DNA from 3 places in the Mesorhizobium sp. NZP2077 genome. Region 3 is predicted to be linked to each of the others. Evidence: riboswitches for the same ligand, from Rfam matches in the RefSeq annotation. Region 3 holds a riboswitch; each other region holds the start of a gene.

What was found. A riboswitch is a leader RNA that binds a small molecule or an ion and turns the genes downstream of it on or off. The one in region 3 is predicted to bind thiamine pyrophosphate.
Region 1: linked by a shared signal. The riboswitch ahead of thiC (phosphomethylpyrimidine synthase ThiC) and the one ahead of thiB (thiamine ABC transporter substrate binding subunit) in region 3 are both predicted to bind thiamine pyrophosphate.
Region 2: linked by a shared signal. The riboswitch ahead of HGP13_RS15910 (YkoF family thiamine/hydroxymethylpyrimidine-binding protein) and the one ahead of thiB (thiamine ABC transporter substrate binding subunit) in region 3 are both predicted to bind thiamine pyrophosphate.

What each region holds. Positions count from the first base shown of each region.
Region 1 is NZ_CP051294.1:140,701-147,364, reverse strand. It holds partial or broken gene HGP13_RS36575 (thiamine phosphate synthase) at 1-25, opposite strand, end outside; gene HGP13_RS36570 (thiazole synthase) at 22-795, opposite strand; gene thiS (sulfur carrier protein ThiS) at 798-995, opposite strand; gene thiO (glycine oxidase ThiO) at 964-1,965, opposite strand; gene thiC (phosphomethylpyrimidine synthase ThiC) at 1,962-3,785, opposite strand; TPP riboswitch at 3,890-4,006, opposite strand; gene HGP13_RS36550 (NAD-dependent succinate-semialdehyde dehydrogenase) at 4,777-6,252, opposite strand.
Region 2 is NZ_CP051293.1:3,197,759-3,204,422, reverse strand. It holds gene HGP13_RS15920 (ABC transporter ATP-binding protein) at 1-588, opposite strand, end outside; gene HGP13_RS15915 (ABC transporter permease) at 585-1,403, opposite strand; gene HGP13_RS15910 (YkoF family thiamine/hydroxymethylpyrimidine-binding protein) at 1,447-2,055, opposite strand; TPP riboswitch at 2,046-2,159, opposite strand; gene HGP13_RS15905 (formyltransferase family protein) at 2,220-3,257, opposite strand; gene msrA (peptide-methionine (S)-S-oxide reductase MsrA) at 3,581-4,099, opposite strand; gene HGP13_RS15895 (glycosyltransferase family 39 protein) at 4,273-5,841, opposite strand; gene HGP13_RS15890 (hypothetical protein) at 6,018-6,664, shown strand, end outside.
Region 3 is NZ_CP051293.1:1,291,019-1,297,682, reverse strand. It holds gene HGP13_RS06325 (M48 family metalloprotease) at 1-1,121, opposite strand, end outside; gene thiQ (thiamine ABC transporter ATP-binding protein) at 1,382-2,158, opposite strand; gene thiP (thiamine/thiamine pyrophosphate ABC transporter permease) at 2,151-3,776, opposite strand; gene thiB (thiamine ABC transporter substrate binding subunit) at 3,785-4,783, opposite strand; TPP riboswitch at 4,827-4,941, opposite strand; gene HGP13_RS06305 (thiamine diphosphokinase) at 5,030-5,689, shown strand; gene HGP13_RS06300 (ABC-F family ATP-binding cassette domain-containing protein) at 5,691-6,664, shown strand, end outside.

The sequences.
Region 1 (6,664 bases), on a different replicon from region 3:
TCAGGTAGAAGGGATCGAGTTTCATGAAAAAACCGCCCTGCCGAATGTCGGCGTCGATGGCACAGCGACATCGCGCGGTTCGAGCATTCCCGAGCAGAAGGCCTCACGGCCGGCATCGACCGCCCTGCCGAAAGCGCGCGCCATGCCGACCGGATCGGCCGCCTTGGCAACCGCAGTGTTCAGGAGCACGGCGTCAAAGCCGAGTTCCATGACGGTTGCCGCGTGCGACGGCCGTCCGAGCCCCGCATCCACGATCAATGGAACATCCGGGAAATGTCCGCGCATCGAGCGCAACGCCGTACTGTTGACCGGCCCGAGTGCCGAGCCGATCGGCGCGCACCAGGGCATCAAGACCTTGCAGCCCGCTTCCAGCAGCCGCTCGGCCACAACAAGATCGTCGGTGGTGTAGGGGAATACCGCAAAACCGTCGTCGCACAGAATGCGGGCGGCTTCGACCAGGCCGAACACATCCGGCTGCAGCGTGTCGTGGTTGCCGATCACTTCGAGCTTGATCCAGCTCGTACCGAAGACTTCGCGCGCCATCTTTGCGGTGGTGACCGCTTCCTTGACGGAGTGGCAGCCGGCAGTGTTGGGCAGGATGCTCGTGCCGAGCGAGCGGATCAGCGACCAGAATTTTTCGCCGGCCCTGCCGCCCGCCATCTCGCGGCGCAACGAGACGGTCACCACCGAGGTGCCCGACGCCTTGACCGCGTTTGAAAGGACGGACGGCGAAGGATATTGAGCCGTGCCGAGAAGCAGGCGGGAGGGAAGCGTCGTTCCGAGAAGCTCGAACATGGCTAGCCTCCTTGCATCGGCGAGAGGATTTCGATCCGGTCGCCGTCGCTCAACTGAAACTCCACCCGCCTGGCTTTGTGCACGAGGTCGCTGTTGACGGCAGTTGCGAGCCAGTCGCCCTCATAGTCGAGCGTGGCAAGCAGCGTCGCAAGCGTGGTGGCGGCGCTCTCAAGCGCTTCGCCGTTGACGGTCAGTTTCATGACCAAGCTCCCTTGGTTTGTCGTGTTTGAAGACCAGCTCGGCTGCAAGGCACGCCATGGCGGGCGCGAGAAGAAAGCCATGGCGATAAAGCCCGTTGATCGCGACGCTATTTCCGCGCGCTTCGACACGCGGCAGGTTGTCTGAAAAGGCCGGGCGAACACCAACGCCGGTCTCGACGATGCCGGCCTCGCCGAAGGCCGGATGGAGCGCGCAGGCCGCGCCCAGAAGCTCCATCATCGAACGGACCGTGACCGGTCCAGCGCTGTCGCTCTCGATCGTCGTCGCGCCAATCATGAAACGGTGATCGGCACGTGGCACCGCGTAGAGCGGAAAGCGCGGATGAAGGAGCCGCACGGGGCGCGACAGCGCGATATCAGGCGTGTGCAGGATCATCATCTCGCCGCGCACGCCGCGCAACCTTTCATCGTCCGCTGCAATTCCGGTGCAGTCGATCTCTTGATCGAATCCGGGGAGCTGCCGCGCGTCCGTGGCGAAGCTGAAATCGACACCCATCGCGACAAGCTTGCCGTGAAGTGCCGCCATCGCCCGGCGCGGGTCGAGATGCGCCTCGCCGGGGAAGAACAGCCCGCGCCGGAAACGCCCGGCGAGGTCAGGTTCGAGCCGCGCGATTTCCGCCTCATCGACCCAGCGATGGCCCGAGGTGCGGCCGGCGAAGCGGTCCAGTTCGCCGGCGTCACGCGGTGCCGCCACAACCAGCGTTCCGGCCCGCGTTACCTGACCGGGCAGCACTGTCTCCCACCAGTCGGCGGCGCCGCGTCCGAGGTCGAGCACCGGCTGCTCGGCGCTCTCGCGCTCGCACCATGGCGCCAGCATGCCGCCGGCAAACCACGATGCGTTGCTGCCGAGACCAGTCCCGATTTCGGCGACAGTGACCGCCGCGCCGTGTCTGGCCAACTCGAAGGCCGCCGTGAGGCCGGCGACGCCGGCCCCTTTGACCAGCACCCTCATGACGGCCCTGGTCCTTTGGGCGCAGTGTCGCTCACCGGCATGTAGAGATTGCCGCCATCGCGATATTTTTCCGCCATTGCCGCCATCCCTTCCTTCTGCGCTTCGGCACGGATGTCGTGGGAGATGCGCATCGAGCAGAATTTCGGCCCGCACATGGAGCAGAAATGCGCCAGTTTGTGCGCCTCCTTCGGCAAGGTCTCGTCATGGAACGAGCGCGCCGTTTCGGGGTCGAGCGACAGGTTGAACTGATCTTCCCAACGGAACTCGAAGCGCGCGCGGGAAAGGGCATCATCCCTGACTTTCGCCGCCGGATGGCCCTTGGCAAGATCCGCTGCATGCGCGGCTATCTTGTAGGTGATCACGCCAATCTTGACGTCGTTGCGGTCCGGCAGGCCGAGATGTTCCTTCGGCGTCACATAGCAAAGCATGGCGGTGCCGAACCAGCCGATCATGGCGGCGCCGATGCCTGATGTGATATGGTCGTAGCCCGGCGCTATGTCCGTCGTCAGCGGCCCCAGCGTATAGAACGGCGCCTCGCCACAGACAGCGAGCTGCTTGTCCATGTTCTGCTTGATCTTGTGCATGGGGACGTGGCCAGGCCCTTCGATCATCACCTGGCAGTCCTTGGCCCAGGCGATCTTCGTCAGTTCGCCAAGCGTTTCCAGTTCGGCGAATTGCGCGGCGTCGTTGGCATCGGCGATCGAGCCGGGGCGAAGGCCGTCGCCGAGCGAGAACGAGACGTCATAGGCGCGGCAGATGTCGCAGATCTCCTCGAAATGCTCGTAGAGGAAGCTCTCCCTGTGATGATGCAGGCACCACTTCGCCATGATCGAGCCGCCTCGGCTGACGATGCCGGTAACCCGCTCCACCGTGAGCGGGATGTAATGCAGCCTGACGCCGGCATGGATGGTGAAATAGTCGACACCCTGTTCGGCCTGCTCGATCAGCGTGTCGCGATAGACTTCCCAAGTCAGATCCTCGGCGATGCCTCCGACCTTTTCGAGCGCCTGATAGAGCGGCACGGTGCCGATCGGCACCGGTGAATTGCGCACGATCCATTCCCTGATGTTGTGGATGTTGCGACCGGTCGACAGGTCCATCACCGTGTCGGCGCCCCAGCGGATCGCCCACACCATCTTTTCGACTTCCTCGGCCATCGAGGAGGTGACGGCGGAATTGCCGATATTGGCATTGATCTTCACCAGGAAATTGCGGCCGATGATCATCGGCTCGCTCTCGGGATGATTGATGTTGGCGGGGATGATCGCGCGCCCGCGCGCCACCTCGTCGCGCACGAATTCCGGCGTGACGAAATCCGGAAGCTCCGCGCCGAAGGCTTCGCCGTCGCGGTGCAGCTTGCCGTGCAGGATCTCGCGGCCGAGGTTCTCGCGGATGGCGACGAACTCCATTTCGGGCGTGATGATGCCGGCGCGGGCATAGGCAAGCTGGGTCACCGCCTTGCCGGCCTTGCCCTTGAACGGGCGGTTGCGAACGGGGAATTCCGGCGTCAGACGCTCGCCCACGGCGAAGCCGTTGTCTTCCGGCCTGACATGGCGGCCGTCATAAGCTTCGACATCGCCTCGCGCTGCAATCCATTCGTGCCGAAGCCGCGCCAGGCCTTTGTCGATGCTCGTTTCGACCGTCTGATCGGTGTATGGGCCAGATGGATCGTAGACCGTCACGGGTGGTTCGCCCGCCGTCGGATGGACGGAGATTTCGCGCATCGGCACCCTGATCTGTGGATGGAGGACGCCGGATTTGTGGATTTTTCGTGAGGCAGGCAGCGGTCCCGTTGAAACCGCTGGGGTCAAGGCATTCATTTGAGGCTCCTTTGCTCATTGCATTGGAGACCCAGTTCTGTGCCGGAAGGATGAAAAGACGCTTCGGCCGACCTGCTCGAGACAGGTCTTCGGGCATAGACTCCCGCAAAGCGCTTGCACCGTCCCTACGCCAGTATGAACTGGATCAGGTTCAACGGGTCACTGCGCCGCGAAAGCCAGCAGTATCTCAGCCCCTTGTCGGGACCCCCCTGGTGAATGCATCAAGTTGAACGGGCCGGCGCCGCTTTGTCAAGCGCCTTCGGACACGCTGGAGTCGGCGGGTTGATCAAACGCGGATGGAAACCTCGTGGATCGGGGCCCACGCGCGGGAGACCAGGGCAGGAATGGCCAAAGCCTTCTGCGGACCCGCAAGAAACGAGAAAGGTGTATTGGCCCTGTGCGTCGAGATCAACGAATAGCTGAGGCGCTCGGTCCGATGATCTGCCAGAGCATCGAAACAGGACCGGCGTAAAACGCCAGACGTGCCGGCGTGTCGTCAGCGCTATCCACCCATTCCCTGAGGCGCGGACGGGGAGATCGGGCGAAAGCGAAATTGAAAAGCGGACCGCCATCGCGGACCATGCTGTTTGCCACCGCATATACGCCGCCGATCACCTGCTCGGCGGCGCGTCAACGAGCGGATCCAGTGGGCGGCACACTGTTCAAACCGCCGGACGCGGGGTTCCGTTTATCTGCCCGGCGGGCCGGCTTGTTCCCCCGTCGGAACAGTGGCCTTGAGGGACGGCTGGCAAGATTGAAGCGAAGTGTCCGTCGTTTCCCTTGGACGGCTGGCTATGTCGAGAGCTACACGCGAAAGCGCAGTGAGCTCGCAGGCAGATGGCGTCAGTGGCGACACACACGGGCAAGTGGGGGGCTGATGCCCGACCGCCATCCGAGCCTCAATCCTCATACCGCCAGCGTTGATGTTTGCACTCTCGTCACAACTTGAGCGAGGAAAGCGCGAACAAAATCGTGGCCTGAGTCAATTGCTTCAGATGCCGCCCATGCAGAGGTACTTCATCTCAAGATAGTCCTCGAGCCCATGGCGGGAACCCTCGCGCCCTATGCCTGACTGCTTCACGCCGCCAAAGGGCGCGGCTTCGGAGGACATGCGCCCGGTGTTGATACCCACCATCCCATATTCCAGGGCCTCGGCCACGCGCCAGACACGCTTCAGGTTGGAGGCATAAAAGTAGGCGGCGAGGCCGTAGATCGTGTCATTGGCCTCGTGAACGACCTGTTCGGCGTCGTCGAAGTTGATGATTGCAGCCAACGGTCCGAATGTTTCTTCTTGCGCGACTGTCATCTCGCTGGAAATACCGGTGAGGACCGTTGGTTGAAAAAACGTGCCCCTCGTGCCGATACGATTGCCGCCGCATCGAACAATACCGCCTTTTTCGACGGCGTCGGCGATATGGGATTCGATCTTGGCCAGAGCATGCTGATCAATCAGTGGCCCGATGGCAACCGCGGGATCGAAACCGTCACCAACCTGAAGTTGGCGAACCCGCTGCACGAATTTGTCGACGAATTCATCGTGAACGCCAGATTGGACATAAAGGCGATTTGCCGAAACACAGGTCTGGCCGGCATTGCGGAATTTCGCCTGGATCGCACCGTCGACCGCGGCATCGACATCGGCATCGTCGAAGACGATGAAAGGCGCGTTCCCTCCTAGCTCGAGGCTGACCTTCTTGATCTGGTCCGAGCATTGGCGCATCAGCAGCCGCCCGACCTCGGTCGAACCAGTGAAGCTGATCTTGCGGACCTTAGGGTTGCCGCAGAGTTCACGGCCGACCGCGTCGCCTTCGGAAGCGTAGACCAGATTGACGACGCCTGCGGGAAAGCCAGCCTGATGGGCGAGGGCGAACATTGCGCCCGCCACGAGCGGCGTCTGTTCGGCAGGCTTGAGCACGATCGTGCAGCCGGCGGCCAGAGCCGGGGAGATTTTGCGCGCCACCATGGAAGCAGGGAAATTCCAGGGCGTGATCGTGCCGACGACGCCGATCGGCTGCTTGATCACCAGCATGCGGCGGTCCGTCGACGGGGCGGAGATCGTATCGCCATAGATGCGATTAGCCTCTTCGGCATACCATTGCAGGTACGCCGCCGCATGCGATATCTCAGACTTGGCTTCAGCCAGTGGCTTGCCCATCTCGGCGGTCAGAATCGCGCCGAGGTCGTCGGTGTGGTCGACGATCAGTTGATGCCAGCGCCAGAGGATGTCGCTGCGCTCTCGAGCCGTCAGCGCCGCCCATCCAGGCTGCGCCATGTACGCTTTGTCAATCGCAGCGCGTGTTTCCTCGACGCCCATGTCGGGAAGCTCTGCCAGCAATTCGCCGGTCGATGGGTTGAGGACCACAAATGTGCGCTCACTAACTGGCGTGCCAAGGGCCGGGAGACAGTCAAGCTTGGCAAACAGGTCAGGAGATTTGAGATGGGGGATCAAGCGCGGGAGCAGCGGCAATGTCGGTTCCTTCAAGGCTTTCGGCCTGTCCGGCCGGGTGGACATCTACTGGCACGTGTGGCTTTTGCATAGGACCACTCACGAAAAGTCGTGCGTCGCTGAAACCCGTGGACCCTGCCACGGGAAAGGCCGGCGGTCGGCTTTCCGCGTCACGATCCGTTCGCCAGCGGCTTGGTCCACAGCCATTGGCCCAGGAGATCATTCGTCGTATAGCTCTTGCCCTGTTTGCGCCGTCCGTTTCGGGTATCGCATCGGAGCCGTAGAGCGTTTCCTAAATTGAGCCCAGTGCGTTGGCCCTATTGAGCGCGCTGCGGCGTGTGAACAATCGGACCGCGAGCCGGGGTCCCGCCACAACGGCGATCTTCGGATCTACCCGTCGCATGTGGGCGCGACACTAGAGCCGCTTCGGCAT
Region 2 (6,664 bases), 1.9 Mb from region 3:
CAGGAACACGGCCTCGTGCACATCATGCGTGATCAGCAGCGCCGTCCAGCGATGATACCGCCACATCTGCTCGAGCCAGCGCTGCATGGCCGCGCGGGTCAGTGCGTCGAGCGCGCCGAACGGCTCGTCGAGCAAAAGCATGTCGCGCTCCTGCACCACCGTGCGCAGCAACGCCGCGCGCTGGCGCATGCCGCCCGAAAGCTGTGCCGGAAAATGCCGCTCGAAGCCGGCAAGCCCGAACTCGGCAAACAGCGGCGCGACGCGCGCCCGTGCCGCCTTGCGCCTGACGCCTTGCACTTCGAGCCCGAGCGTCGCGTTGTCGAGGATACGCCGCCACGGCATCAGGGCGTCGCGCTGCGGCATGAAGGCAAAATGCCTGCCATGGTCGTGGAGTGGCGCGCCGTCGAAAAACATCTCGCCCTCGCCATGCTCCGCACCCGTCAGAAGCTGGAACAGCGTCGACTTGCCGGCGCCCGAAGGCCCTAGGATCGAGACGAATTCGCCGGCACCGACGTTGAGCGAAATATCGGCGAGCACGTCGAGCACGCCAAACGCCTTGCGCACATGCCGCAATTCGAGCCGGCTCATCGCCCCGGCCCATTTTCTGCCGGCTGCCGGCCGACCCGCTCCCAAGGCATGGCGAGGCGCTGCAAAAGCACTGTCAGCCCAAACAGGATGAGCGTCAGCGCGGCGCTGACGCCGACCGCGGCCAGCACCAGATCGGGGCGGAAATTGTTCTTGGCGTTGAGCATGTAGATGCCCAGCCCTTTGGCCGCGCCGGCATATTCGGCGAAGATGGCGCCGACCACGGCATAGGTGATGGAGATCCTCAAGCCCGCGAAGAAATAGGGCAGCGCCGAAGGCAGCCGTGCCAGCACGAAGACGCGCCACCGCCCTGCCCCCATGGCGCGCAGCATTTGGCCGATCTCGACCTCGGTCGCCTCATACCCCTCGACCAGAGCCACCAGCATCGGAAAGAAGGTGACCAGCGCCACCAGCATGATCTTGGGGGTCAGCCCGAAGCCGAACCACAACACAACCAGCGGCGCGATCGCCACCAGCGGCAAGGTCTGGCTGACAATGAAGACTGGAAACAAAGCGCGCCGCAACGGCCGGAAAAAATCGACCAGCATCGACAGAACGAAGGCGGCGCTCAGCGAACAAGCAAAGCCGACCAGCGTGGCGCGGATGGTGGGAATGGCGTTGTAGATGAGCGCCTCATGATTGAGCATCGCCTGTTCGAAGACGCGTGACGGCGCCGGCAGGATCGTTGGTTTGATGCCGGAATAGGTGGCGTAGAGTTCCCACGCCACAAGGAGCAACCCGACCGAGATGACGGCGGGCACTGCCTTGGCAAGAGAACCCGCGAGCTGGCGCGGGCAGCTGGTTGACGATGAGACCACGAGAAGACAACCTTGACGGCGGCGTGTAGGAAACGCGTTCTGTTCAGACAGCAGACGGGCTGTTGGCCGAAATCGTGACATCAAGGGTTACGTGGCCGGCACCCGGCCCGAAGCGGCAGAAGGCCTCATTCAGCGCCGAAAAGATCGCGCCCGTATCGCCGCGCAGTTTGGTGCAGAAGTTCTTGGAGCGATCGTAGACGCCTGACTGTTTCAGGAAATCGATGCAGCCGTAGATCTCGTCCATGTGGTCGCCGGTGCCCATCACGTAGAGCGAGAACTGCGCCGCCGCCGGCTGGCCGGTGGCAGGGGCGTTGCGCACGGCGCTGATGGCGGCTTCCTTGCGTGGGCCGAGGGGCCCGGCAGGCCCGCCAAACGCGTCGGAGCGGCAGATCGGATCGTCCGGCTCGCCCGGGCAGCCGCGCGAAATGGCCGCCGACAGCACGCTATGCTTGCCGCTCAGCGCCGCCGCGACGAACAGGTCGCGCAAAGCCGGGAACAGCACCTCCGGCGGCCCGACCAGCAAGGTCGAGATGTCGTCGGTCTCGATCCTGAGCCTGTCCCGGTAGGGATCGAGCGCGCCGAGCGCGCCAAGGATGACGCCGACGAAATCGTCGGTCATGGGGTATAGGGAAATCTGTGCGCCTGAAAACATCGCCCGCCTCGCTCCGCTGGTATTACCCAGATCAGCTTCTAGGGTCTGTGGGCTTGCCGCCCCCGTCTCAGCCCCGACCGTACGGAGCACCCCTGTGGATGGGCGCGTTAAAGCACCATTCGAACGGTAGGGGAAGCCGTTTCTTCAGCGCACTGCGCCAGATGTTACGTCTGCCCATCTTCCGCCTTGCCGAAAACCCGGATTTCAGGGGACGGCTTTCTGACTCGAGGGCGCGCGAAGGTAGCATGCAATTTTACGAGCCGTTTGAGCAGGCGGCCATAGGTGAAGTACCGGACCCTGCCATCGGCAAGATCGAACTCCACGATCCCCCACCGCCGGACTGGCGCCTTGCCCGTCGGCGGGCCTAGCCGTCTGACCTGGAACGCCAGCCTGATCTTGTGCCCGGCGACATCGAGATAGATGCCAGGAACAGTGCCCAGCACATGCCACATCAGGGCAACATGCTCGACCGACATGTCAGGCGAAATCATTGTGTGGGCCGCCTCAAGCCGCGCCCAGACAAAATCGCCGGCCGGCTGCCGCATCCCCTTCAGGCTGCCTTTGCAATAGGCGGGCGCTACCTCGCTCACCAGCGCGCACATCGCGGTCGCCATGCTGTCGGTCAGGGCTTGCAGCGACACCCAGTCTGCTTCGGAAAACGGCACTTGCCCGAGAATGTCGCCATCATCGAAACCGGCAGACATCTTGTGCAGCGTCACACCACCATGAACGGCGTGCTGGCCGTCGACGGCCAGGCGATGGATAGGGTGCGGACCCCGATAATTGGGCAGCAACGCTGGATGAAGATTGAGCCCGCCCTTCGGGAAAGCACCAAGCAACTCCGCTGGAATGAGGGCCGCAAACGCAAAGCAGATCAACACATCGGCATTGACCTCCGACAATTGGCTGCCGAGTGTGCCCCAATCATAGGGCCGGCCAAATTCGATCACCCTTGCCGGCGTGTTGCCGATATAGCGTTTGAGCAGCAGTTTGCGCCTCAGCCTTCGGCGAAACTTGCTGGTGCTGAAATGTTTCTGGCGTTGCCGGGATCCCGGGACGACAATCGCACGGATGTGATGACCTGCTTCAAGCCATCCTGCCAGTAGCGGCCCGGTGTAAGGGGTTATGTCGAGTACGAATACGGCCGAAACCCGGCTAGAGCCGGTCTGCGGGCTCAACAGCGCCAGCCGTTCAAGGCGCACATCAAGCCGATCCCCATCGGCGGGCATTCAGACGGCAAGCCAGCCTCATCGGTTGGCCTGACCGGTTTGCAAAGTAAGTCCGTCGGTCAGGGAGCCTTGACAATTGAAGACGGCACCGTGGCGGTAACATCGGAAAGGCGGCCGCCTTTCACGAGAACTGGCTTCTCATAGACTTTCTTCATGCGTATCTCCTGAAGCAAATCAGCCTGCACAGTTGGCCAGCAACGCCGCCAACTGTCAATCACCAGGCGGCGGCTGACAGTTGGCATTCACGCGGTCACGGGAATTACGCCGCCCTGCTCCTCGAAAACGACCCCTAAACCTTATGACACGGCCTTTTCTCGAACCGGCAGCTTCCAGCCTGGCCTGACGAAATGGCAGGTGTAGCCGTTGGGATATTTCTCCAGATAGTCCTGGTGTTCGGGCTCGGCCTCCCAGAAGGCACCAACTGGCGCGACTTCGGTGACGACCTTGCCGGGCCACAGGCCGGAGGCATCGACGTCGGCGATGGTGTCTTCGGCGACGCGCTTCTGCTCGTCACTGGTATAGTAGATCGCCGAACGGTAGCTCATCCCGACATCGTTGCCCTGGCGGTTGCGCGTCGTCGGATCGTGGATCTGGAAAAAGCGCTCCAGCAACATCCGATAGCTGATCACCGCCGGATCGAAATTGATCTCGATGGCTTCGGCATGGGTGCCGTGGTTGCGGTAGGTGGCGTTGGGCACATCTCCACCGCTATAGCCGACACGGGTGGAGATGACGCCGTGATAACGCCGTATCAGATCCTGCATGCCCCAGAAACAGCCACCGGCCAGCACTGCGCGTTCGATCGAAGTCGCCATGTCACGTCTCCTCAAAAGGCAATCCCAGCAGTGTAGCGGTTTCCCGTGCGGAATTGCGCAGACAAAATTGGATTTCCCAATAGATGGGCATTCTCGTCTGCTTCGTCCAGTCGCATGGAACGAACGCGGCCATGCGCGAACGATATCACGACCCGGTCAGGGATAGAACCGCTTCAGCTGCGCGGATGCCGGGTCCGGCTGTCGGCGTCGATCGGCAGATACCGTGTGCCGGGCGGAATGGCGGCAAAACTGATTGGCACGGGCGGCGCCTTGCGCGACCAGTTGAAAAGAACGGTCTTGACCGGGAGGTTGCCCAGCCATGCCTGCAGTTGCGGCGGTACGCCATTCCCAGGCCAAACCATCAGCATGCCGTGCTCGCGCAACCGCTGCCTGGTGATCCAGGGCGCGAGCCGCATATCGAGTTCGGTGAAGATCGACGGCTTGTCATAAGCATTGAGGCCCGCCAGCATGGCCAGATCTGCATCACCACCGACGATGTCGAGCCGACCGGGTGCCGCCGCGTGCCAGACCGCCTCGGCCTCGTCCGAGATCGGCTGCGCCGGCCAGCAGACCGGTTCCATGTGCCCCCACACATTACAGGTCGTCCAACGCATGGCCGCGTAGGCGCCGGACATGCTGACGATGCAGATCAGCGCGCAGATCGCCAGCCTTCGCATCTCGATGGCGCCAAGCCGATGACCCACAAGGGCGAGCACCAGGACACCGACAAGATTGTACATCGGCGCGCCCCACGCCTCGCCGGTACCGGTGAACAGTGAAGCCACCATAATGAGGATCGCTGGTCCAAGCCCCATCCACGTGAGATAGACGAGCGTGCCGCGTTCGACAGGCTTATCCGGCGCGGGCGAGCGTCGCAGTAATCCGGATATCGCCAGCACCAGAAGAAAGCCGGAAAGGCCAGCCAGTTGGACGCCGATATAATAAAGGCGTGCGCGGTGCTCCATCACCCATTGGTCACGGTCGGCGAAATAGGTCAGCGGCAGGAAATCGATGCGGTAGAGCGCGATGGCCAGTGGCGAGGCAACCGCGAAAAAAACGGCGAGACCGAACCAGGGCCAAGGCGTCGCAAGGCGGCCGCGTGCACGCGCATCGGACAACAGCCAGAGAGCACCGAAGGCAAGCAGCAGGCCGGTGGAGAACTTGGCATAGAGGCCGACGCCCGACACCAGTCCGAGCGCCAGCCACCAGCCCGGCCCGCCACCGCGGCCAGCCCGCCAGAGCAGCCAGCAGATGGCCGCCCAGAACGGCATCTGCGCATAGTCGTGATTGAACTGCGGCGTCGGCCAACCGAAGAAATAGATCGACGGCATCAAGAGCACCGCGGCCAACGCGCGGTTTCGCCCAAGCATGTCGCGGGCCAGCAGATAGACCAGCACGAAGGTCGAAGAAATTGTCAGCTGGGCGAGCAGATATTGCGGCCAGCGGAACGATCCGGTCAGAAGATGGCTGGTCTCGAGCAGCCAGCCGGGAAGCTGCGGATGCTTGTAGGTCAAGAGCACCCATTCGCGGCCCCACATGAAGCCTTCGACGACATCGCGAGGCGGCGCGGCGTCGACCAGTGCGGGCACCACCGTCCAGCAGGCGATCTGCACCAGGCATAAAATCGCCAGCAAATACCAGGGATGACGGATGAGACCCCGCCAGACTGATGACCGGTCTATGCCCGCGAGAGGCGACCTGGCCGGCAGCCAGCCATCTATGGACTCGTCAATTCCCGACATGCGGTGCTTAAATCACACCGACCGGTTTTCCGAATAGTGCCGATATCAAAGCTTACGAAAATGTATACTTGCACCGCCATTGCGGGGCCAAATTTGAGCAGGACATTCGCCGCTTCCTGCCACGCCCGGGCAAGACGGCCTGTGCATCACCCCTGTCCGAAGCTTCTGGATCCATAATGCGTCACAAGCACGCCGTCATTCACTACCGCGCGCTCGACTTCTGGATGGCGCGTGCGGCCGTCCTCGTCATCATCTGCCTGCAGCTTCTCGTCATCAACAACCTCTCCTTCGGGCCGCGCTGGCTGGCTCCGGCGCTAGAGGCCGCCCTGCTCCTGCCCCTCTCGGTGGCGACGGCCTGGACGCAGGTCGCCACCAGAAAGGCGGTCGAGGATCACGAGTGGCATGCGATTGGCCAGTTTCGCGTCATGATTCGCCGGACGGCTCTGACCATGACCGCGATCATCAGCGTCATGAATTGCGGTTCGCTGGTCTTGCTGGTGCGGGCATTGCTGGAGGGCCATGCCGGCAACAGCGGCACCACGCTGCTGATTGATGCTCTCAACATCTGGGTAACCAACGTCATCGTCTTCGCCTTGTGGTTCTGGAGCACCGACCGCGGCGGGCCGCCGACCTGTGGCCTCGTGAAGCTGGCGCAGGCCGATTTCCTGTTTGCACAGATGACCTTGAATGACCGCGAGCTTAGCCACTGGCTGCCGGGCTTCGTCGACTATTTCTTCCTCGCCTTCACCAACGCGACGGCGTTTTCGCCGACCGACACCTTGCCGCTCTCCCAGCGCGCCAAGCTTTTGATGATGGCCGAGGC
Region 3 (6,664 bases):
GCGGCCTCGTTGCCGTTGATGGTTTCCTGCTTGACCGTGCTGTCGTCGAGACCCGCCACCCAGCCGCTTCTGATGTAATCGGTCAGGGCGCGGTTCTTGTCGATCGAAACGCCATCGAAACGGATCGCAATGTCGCCCGGCCCGGTCGCCGTCACCGCTGCCGCCGAATTGTCGATGATGAAACCGTCCGGCACCGTGAACGACACACCGAGGCCCGGATGCAGGAAGGTCTCGCCGCGCACATAACCTTCTTCCGGCGTGTCGCCATAGAGCAGCCCGTCAATGCCGGCGAGGAAGGAATCGCGGTCACGCGTGCCGACGCCGGGCGCGCCGAACTGGCGGGCATGGCGCTGCGCCAGATCAATGCGCTGCGGCGTGTTGGGGTGCGTCGCCAGGAAGTCGAGGCTGGCGTCGGTGGCGCCGCTGATCGAACGGAAATCGGTGTATGCCGACATCGACTGCAGGAAGCGTCCGGCGGCGTAAGGATCGTAGCCCGCTTCGCCGATCGACTTGATGCCGATGGCGTCTGCCTCCAGTTCCTGGTTGCGCGAGAACTGTGCCAGCCTGAGCTTGCCACGGATCAGCGCCGCCTTGGCCGTCGGGCTGTCGCCGAGCACGTCCGAGACCACCTTGGTCGCCAGGCCTTCCTCGGCCTCCAGCTGCTGACGCTGCAGGCCGTGATTGGCGGTGACGTGGCCCATCTCATGCGCGATGACGGCGGCTAGCTCGGACGAATCATTGGCCAGCGCCAGCAGGCCGCGCGTGATGTAGAGATAGCCGCCCGGCAGCGCGAAGGCGTTGACGTTGGGCGAGTTGAGAATGGTGATGCGATAGGTCTGGGTCGGGTTGGCCGACACCACGGTCAGGTTGCCTACGACCTTGGCGACCATGCGCTCGAGCTTGGGATCGGAATATTCGCCGCCATAGGTGGCCAGGATGCGCGGATGCTGCGCCTTGGCCAGCTCCGCGAGCTTGTTGTTGGCGCCGACATTGTCAACCGTGATCGGCTTGTCGGAAGGCTGGAAGCCTGATTCCTGCACGTCCGGAGGCGTGAACATCTGGCAGCTTGCCAAGGCCACGGCAACGCCGGCCAGCGCCAGAAAGCGCGCCAGCGGATTCATTCTTAGCCTGTCAACGCCGATCGCCAGAACGGCTTCCTTTCGGGTCCCGGCGCATGACGACGATGATCGGGGGCGATCTTCGAAGAGTGTCACGCGCTACTTCAAACTGCTACAGCATCCGTCGCACGTCCCTCAGGGCGGACGGCGGATGCTGTAGGCAAATCACGGCGTTTGCCGGACCGGTATTGAGCGGACCTAGCCACACTACTCCAGTCATGGCAAGCAAGCGCCACATTGCCTCGAACCGGTTTGGGCGTAAATTATGTCCGCTTCCGGGCAATATCTCGTGATCCAGCCGTCTGGATGCTTGTGCCAACATAGCGCCGGAACGCCTCCGGGCCAGCCCCGGCAAAAAAATCGGCCGCCGTGCCGGTGGCAGCAACAGTGCCATTGTCAAGGAACACCACATTCTGGCCGATACGGCGGGCATCTTCCGGCTGGTGCGTGACGAAAAGGACCGTCATGCCGCGTTCGGCATGGAGGCCGGCAACCAGGTCGAGCATGTCGTCGCGCAAGGCGGGTCCAAGCGAGGCAAAGGACTCGTCGAGCAGAAGCACCGGGCGATCGCGCACCAGCACGCGCGCCAGGGCAACGCGCTGGCGTTCGCCACCGGAAAGTTCGCGCGGTAGGCGTTTTTCCTTGCCGGCAAGGCCGGTGCGCGCAAGCGCCTCGGCGATGGCGCTTCGATCGGCTTCGGTCAGCCGGAGCGATGGCGAGCGGCCGAGGCCGACATTCTCCTCGACGGAAAGATGGGCGAAAAGGTTGTTCTCCTGGAAAACCATCGACACTGGCCGCGCGGCCGGCGGCGAGGCGCCGACATCGACCCCGCCGATCAGTACGCGGCCGGATTGTGGTGTCTCGAAGCCGGCGACCAGGTTGAGCAGCGTCGACTTGCCCGAACCGCTCGGCCCCATGATGGCGGTGACTTCCGCTGCGGCGAAGTCGACATCGAAAGCGAACGATGCCTCGCCATAGCTGAACGAGACCTTGTCCAGCCGCACCGGAGCACCCTTCCCGCCCATCGCCCCGTCAGACATTGCGGACCTTTTCCCTTCCCAGCCAGTCCGCTGCCAGCACCAAGGCGAGGCAGACCAGGCCAAGCAACAGCGCCAGGCCGGCGGCGTCCTCGGTGCGGTAGCTGCCCATGCGCGAAAGCAGAAGGTAGGGCAAGGTCTGCACGGAATCACTGCCGAACAACGCGATGACGCCGAGATCGCCGAGCGACAGCGCCATGGCGAAGGCGAAGGCGGTGGCGAGCGGACGCCGCGATGATGGCCAGTCGACCAGCCGCAGCCTGGCCCAACCGGAGATACCCAGCTGCGCGCATAGCCGTTCATGACGCTCGCTCGCCGCGTCATAGGCGGGGCGGACGGCGCGCAGCGCGAACGGCATCGCCATGACGGCATTGACGGTGACGACCATGACCGGGGCGACGGCGAAGACGTCGCCGCCATGGCGCAGCAACAGGAACCAGCCGGCGCCGATGACGATCGGTGGCACGACCAGGACAAAGCCGGCGCCGGTATCGGTGACATGCTCAAGCAGTGTCTTTGGGCCGGTGCCGCGGCCCAGCGCCAGCGCCCGGCGGGCCATGGTCAGGGCCAGCGACAGCATCACCGAAAGCAGCGCCGACAGGAAGGCGAGCACGACGCTGGTCAGCGTCGCCTGCCGCACGGTCGCTTCGCCGGCGAGCCGGCCGAGATCGGCACCCAATCCGGCGATCACCGTGGCTGCCATCGGTCCGACAACGAACAGCAACGCCAGCACGATGAGCCCGGCGTTCAGCGACGCTTCGGTCCCGTTGACGGAGAGATAGCGGCGCGGCGCCACTGGCAGGTTGCTGTCGCCAACGACATTGGCGCCAAGCCGCGTCAGCGCCAGCACCACCAGCAAGGTCAAGGCGATCTGCAGCAATGTCAGCGTCACCGCACGCGCGGGATCGAAGTCGAATCGAAGCGCCTGATAGATGCCGACCTCCAGCGTCGTCGCGGCCGGTCCGCCGCCGAGTGTCAGCACGATGGTGAAGGAGGTGATGCAGAGCATGAAGACCAGCCCGGCGATCCCGGGCAGAGCGGCGCGCAGCATCGGCCATTCGATCAGCCGGAACGCCGCTCGCGCCCCCATGCCGAGCTGGCTCGCCAGCCGCCATTGGTCCGCGGGAATTGTCTGCAGCGCCTCGAGGAACAGCCGGACGCTGAGCGGCAGGTTGAAGAAGACGTGGGCGACCAGAATGCCGGACAGGCCGTAAATGCCTGGCCACCCCGGGCCGCCAACGGCGCTGAACAAGCCGGCAAAATAGCCGGCGCGGCCATAAAGTGCCAGGATGCCAAGCGCCGCGACGATCGCCGGCAGCGCCAGCGGCACGGCGAAGAGCTGCAGGATGAAGGCGCGGCCAAAGAAGCGCGGATGCCGCGACAGAGCACGCGCAACGAATAGTGCCGGGCCGACCGAAAGCAGCGTCGAAATGATCGCTTGCCAGAGCGTGAAGCGCACGACGCGCAGGAGATAGGGATCGAAGGCTGCCCAGGCGCCCGAAAGGTCGTGGGCGCCTTCGACAAGCAGCCCGGCAAACGCGCCGCCGATCAACAGGGTGATCGCGGCAAGCGCCACGATGCCGGCGCCGACACGAGGATCCGTGGGATGTGCCGGCGCCATCGCGTTGCCTACTTGCTCATCACCGCCAGCCATTCATCCACCCAGGCCTTGCGGTTGGCGGCAACCTCCTCGGGGCTGAACAGCAGCGTCTTGGTCGGCTTGACCAGCTTGTCGAAGGCCGGGTTGAGCGGCTTGTCGGTCTTGCCTGCCGGGAACATCCAGTTGGTCTCCGGGATGGCGTCCTGGAATTTCGGCCCGGTCATGAAGGCCATGAACTTTTCCGCCAGCGGGTTCTTCGCGCCGGTCGTGGTGATGCCGGCGACCTCGATCTGCAGATATTCGCCTTCTTCAAAGGAAGCCGCCTGGTAGCGCTCGGTGTTCTCGGCGACCATGTGATAGGCTGGCGAGGTCGTGTAGGACAGCACCATCGGCGCCTCGCCCTTGGTGAACAGGCCGTAGGCCTCGCTCCAGCCCGGCGTCACGGTCAGCACTTTTGTCTTCAGATTGGCCCAGGCTTCCGGCGCCTTGTCGCCATAGACCGACTTGATCCACAAGAGCAAGCCGAGGCCGGGTGTCGAGGTGCGCGGATCCTGGATGACGATCTTGTCGTCGGCACTGCCTTCGACCAGATCCTTAAGGCTCTTGGGCGGCGTCTTCAGCTTCTGCGTGTCATAGACGACAGCGAAATAGCCGTAGTCGAAGGGAACAAAAGTGTCGTCGGTCCAGCCGCCCGGCACGTTGACATCGCTCACCGCGCCATGCGGGGCAAACAGGCCAGAGGCCTTCGCATCGGCAGTAAGATTGGTGTCGAGGCCGAGCACGATATCGGCCTTTGTCGATGCGCCTTCGAGCTTGACGCGGTTGAGCAGCGCCACGCCATCGGCGACCGAGACAAACTCGACGTCGCAGCCGCATTCGGCCTCGAATTCCTTCTTCACCACCGGGCCGGGACCCCAGTCGGCGGTGAAGCTCTCATAAGTGTAGACAGTGAGCTTGTCCTTGGCCAAGGCCGGCCCGGACAGCGCCACGACCATGGCTGAGACAAGAGCGTATAAAAGCGTGCGCATCGGCGCCTCCTTCGTTCGAATTGAAAGGAATTGAGGCGTCGGACTGTCCGAAACGTCTAATCCCTCCGCCGGTACAAACCGGATCAGGTTCAGCGGGTTGGCGAGATTGCCTCTCAGCCGGTCCGCGAAGATCGCAGCCGGCACCCCGTTAGAGCGTTTCGACACATAGGCCCGGCCGAGGAACCGCGCAAGTGGCAGTTTGCCGGCCTTCCGTTTCCGCTGCCGGGCTGGTACAGGCCACCAGATATGAGCACATTCACCATCCTGCTTGGCGGCGATCTCATCCGCACGCCCCGGCTCGACCGCCAGGTCGAAGGCTCGCGCGTCATCGCCGCCGACGCCGGCATCGGCCATGCGCGGCTGCTCGGCCTTGTGCCTGAGCTGTGGGTGGGCGATTTCGATTCCGTGCCGGCCAATCTGCCGGACGATCTCGCCGCGGTGCCCCGCCAGACCTTTCCGGCGGAAAAGGACAAGACCGACGGCGAACTGGCGATCGCTGCAGCCCTCGACCGCGGCGCGACCCGCCTTGTGCTGGCAGGCGCTTTTGGCGGCAAGCGTGCCGACCACGCCTTCCTGCATCTGGCGCTCGCCCTGCGGCTGGCCGAGGCTGGAAGGGACGTGCTGCTGACCAGCGGCGCCCAGGAAGGCGTGCCCTTGCTGTTGGGAAAGGCCGGGTTCGACTATGCCGACGGCACGCTGTTTTCGATCCTCGGTTTTTCCGAGCTTGCCGGCTTGACCGTCTCCGGCGCCAAATGGCCGCTGAGCGAGGTCGAGGTGGCGTTCGGCTCGTCACTGACCATCTCCAACGAGGTCAAGTTCGACAAGACCGGGGGCCGCCTCGAAATCGCGCTCGGCCACGGCCGCGCACTGCTGCTCGCCCATCCCTATCCCTTGCCTGAAAGCTGACATGGCCCCGCCCCTTCTCAATCTCGACGGGATAAAACTGACCTTCGGCGGCACGCCGCTGCTCGATGGCGCAGCCTTGACGGCTTCGGCCGGTGACAAGATCGCGCTGGTCGGCCGCAACGGGTCGGGCAAGTCGACGCTGCTCAAGATCGCCGCCGGCCTGATCGAGCCGCAGGACGGCGAGGTCTTCCGCCAGCCTTCGGCGACCGTCCGCTATCTGCCGCAGATGCCCGACATGGAGGGTTTTGCCACTGTGCGCGCCTATGTCGAGGCAGGGCTGGGACCCGCCGACGATCCCTACCGCGCCAGCTATCTGATGGAGCATCTCGGCCTGTCCGGCGAAGAGCGGCCGGGCGATCTGTCGGGCGGCGAGGCGAGGCGCGCAGCGCTTGCTCGCGTCATGGCGCCGGAGCCGGACATTCTGCTTCTTGATGAGCCGACTAACCACCTCGATCTGTCGGTCATCGAATGGCTGGAAGAGGAACTCGTCCGCACCTCCTCTGCGCTTATCGTCATCTCGCACGACCGCCGCTTTCTCGAGCGCGTGTCGCGCGCCACCGTCTGGCTCGATCGCGGCCAGACCCGCAGGCTGGACAAGGGCTTTGGCCATTTCGAGGAATGGCGCGACCTGGTGCTGGAAGAAGAAGAGCGCGAGCAGCACAAGCTCGGCCGGCAGATCGTGCGCGAGGAGCACTGGTTGCGTTACGGCGTGACCGCGCGACGCAAGCGCAACATGCGCCGACTCGGCGAATTGCAGACCATGCGCAAGAATTTTCGCGGTCATCGCGGCGCCGAAGGCAACGCCACCATGGTGGCGAGCGACGCGGCCGAATCCGGCAAGCTGGTGATCGAAGCGAAAAACATCGAGAAAAGCTTTGGCGATCTCACTGTGGTCAAGGGCTTCTCGACCCGTATCCAGCGCGGCGACCGCGTCGGCCTCGTCGGACCGAACGGCGCCGGCAAGACCACGCTTTT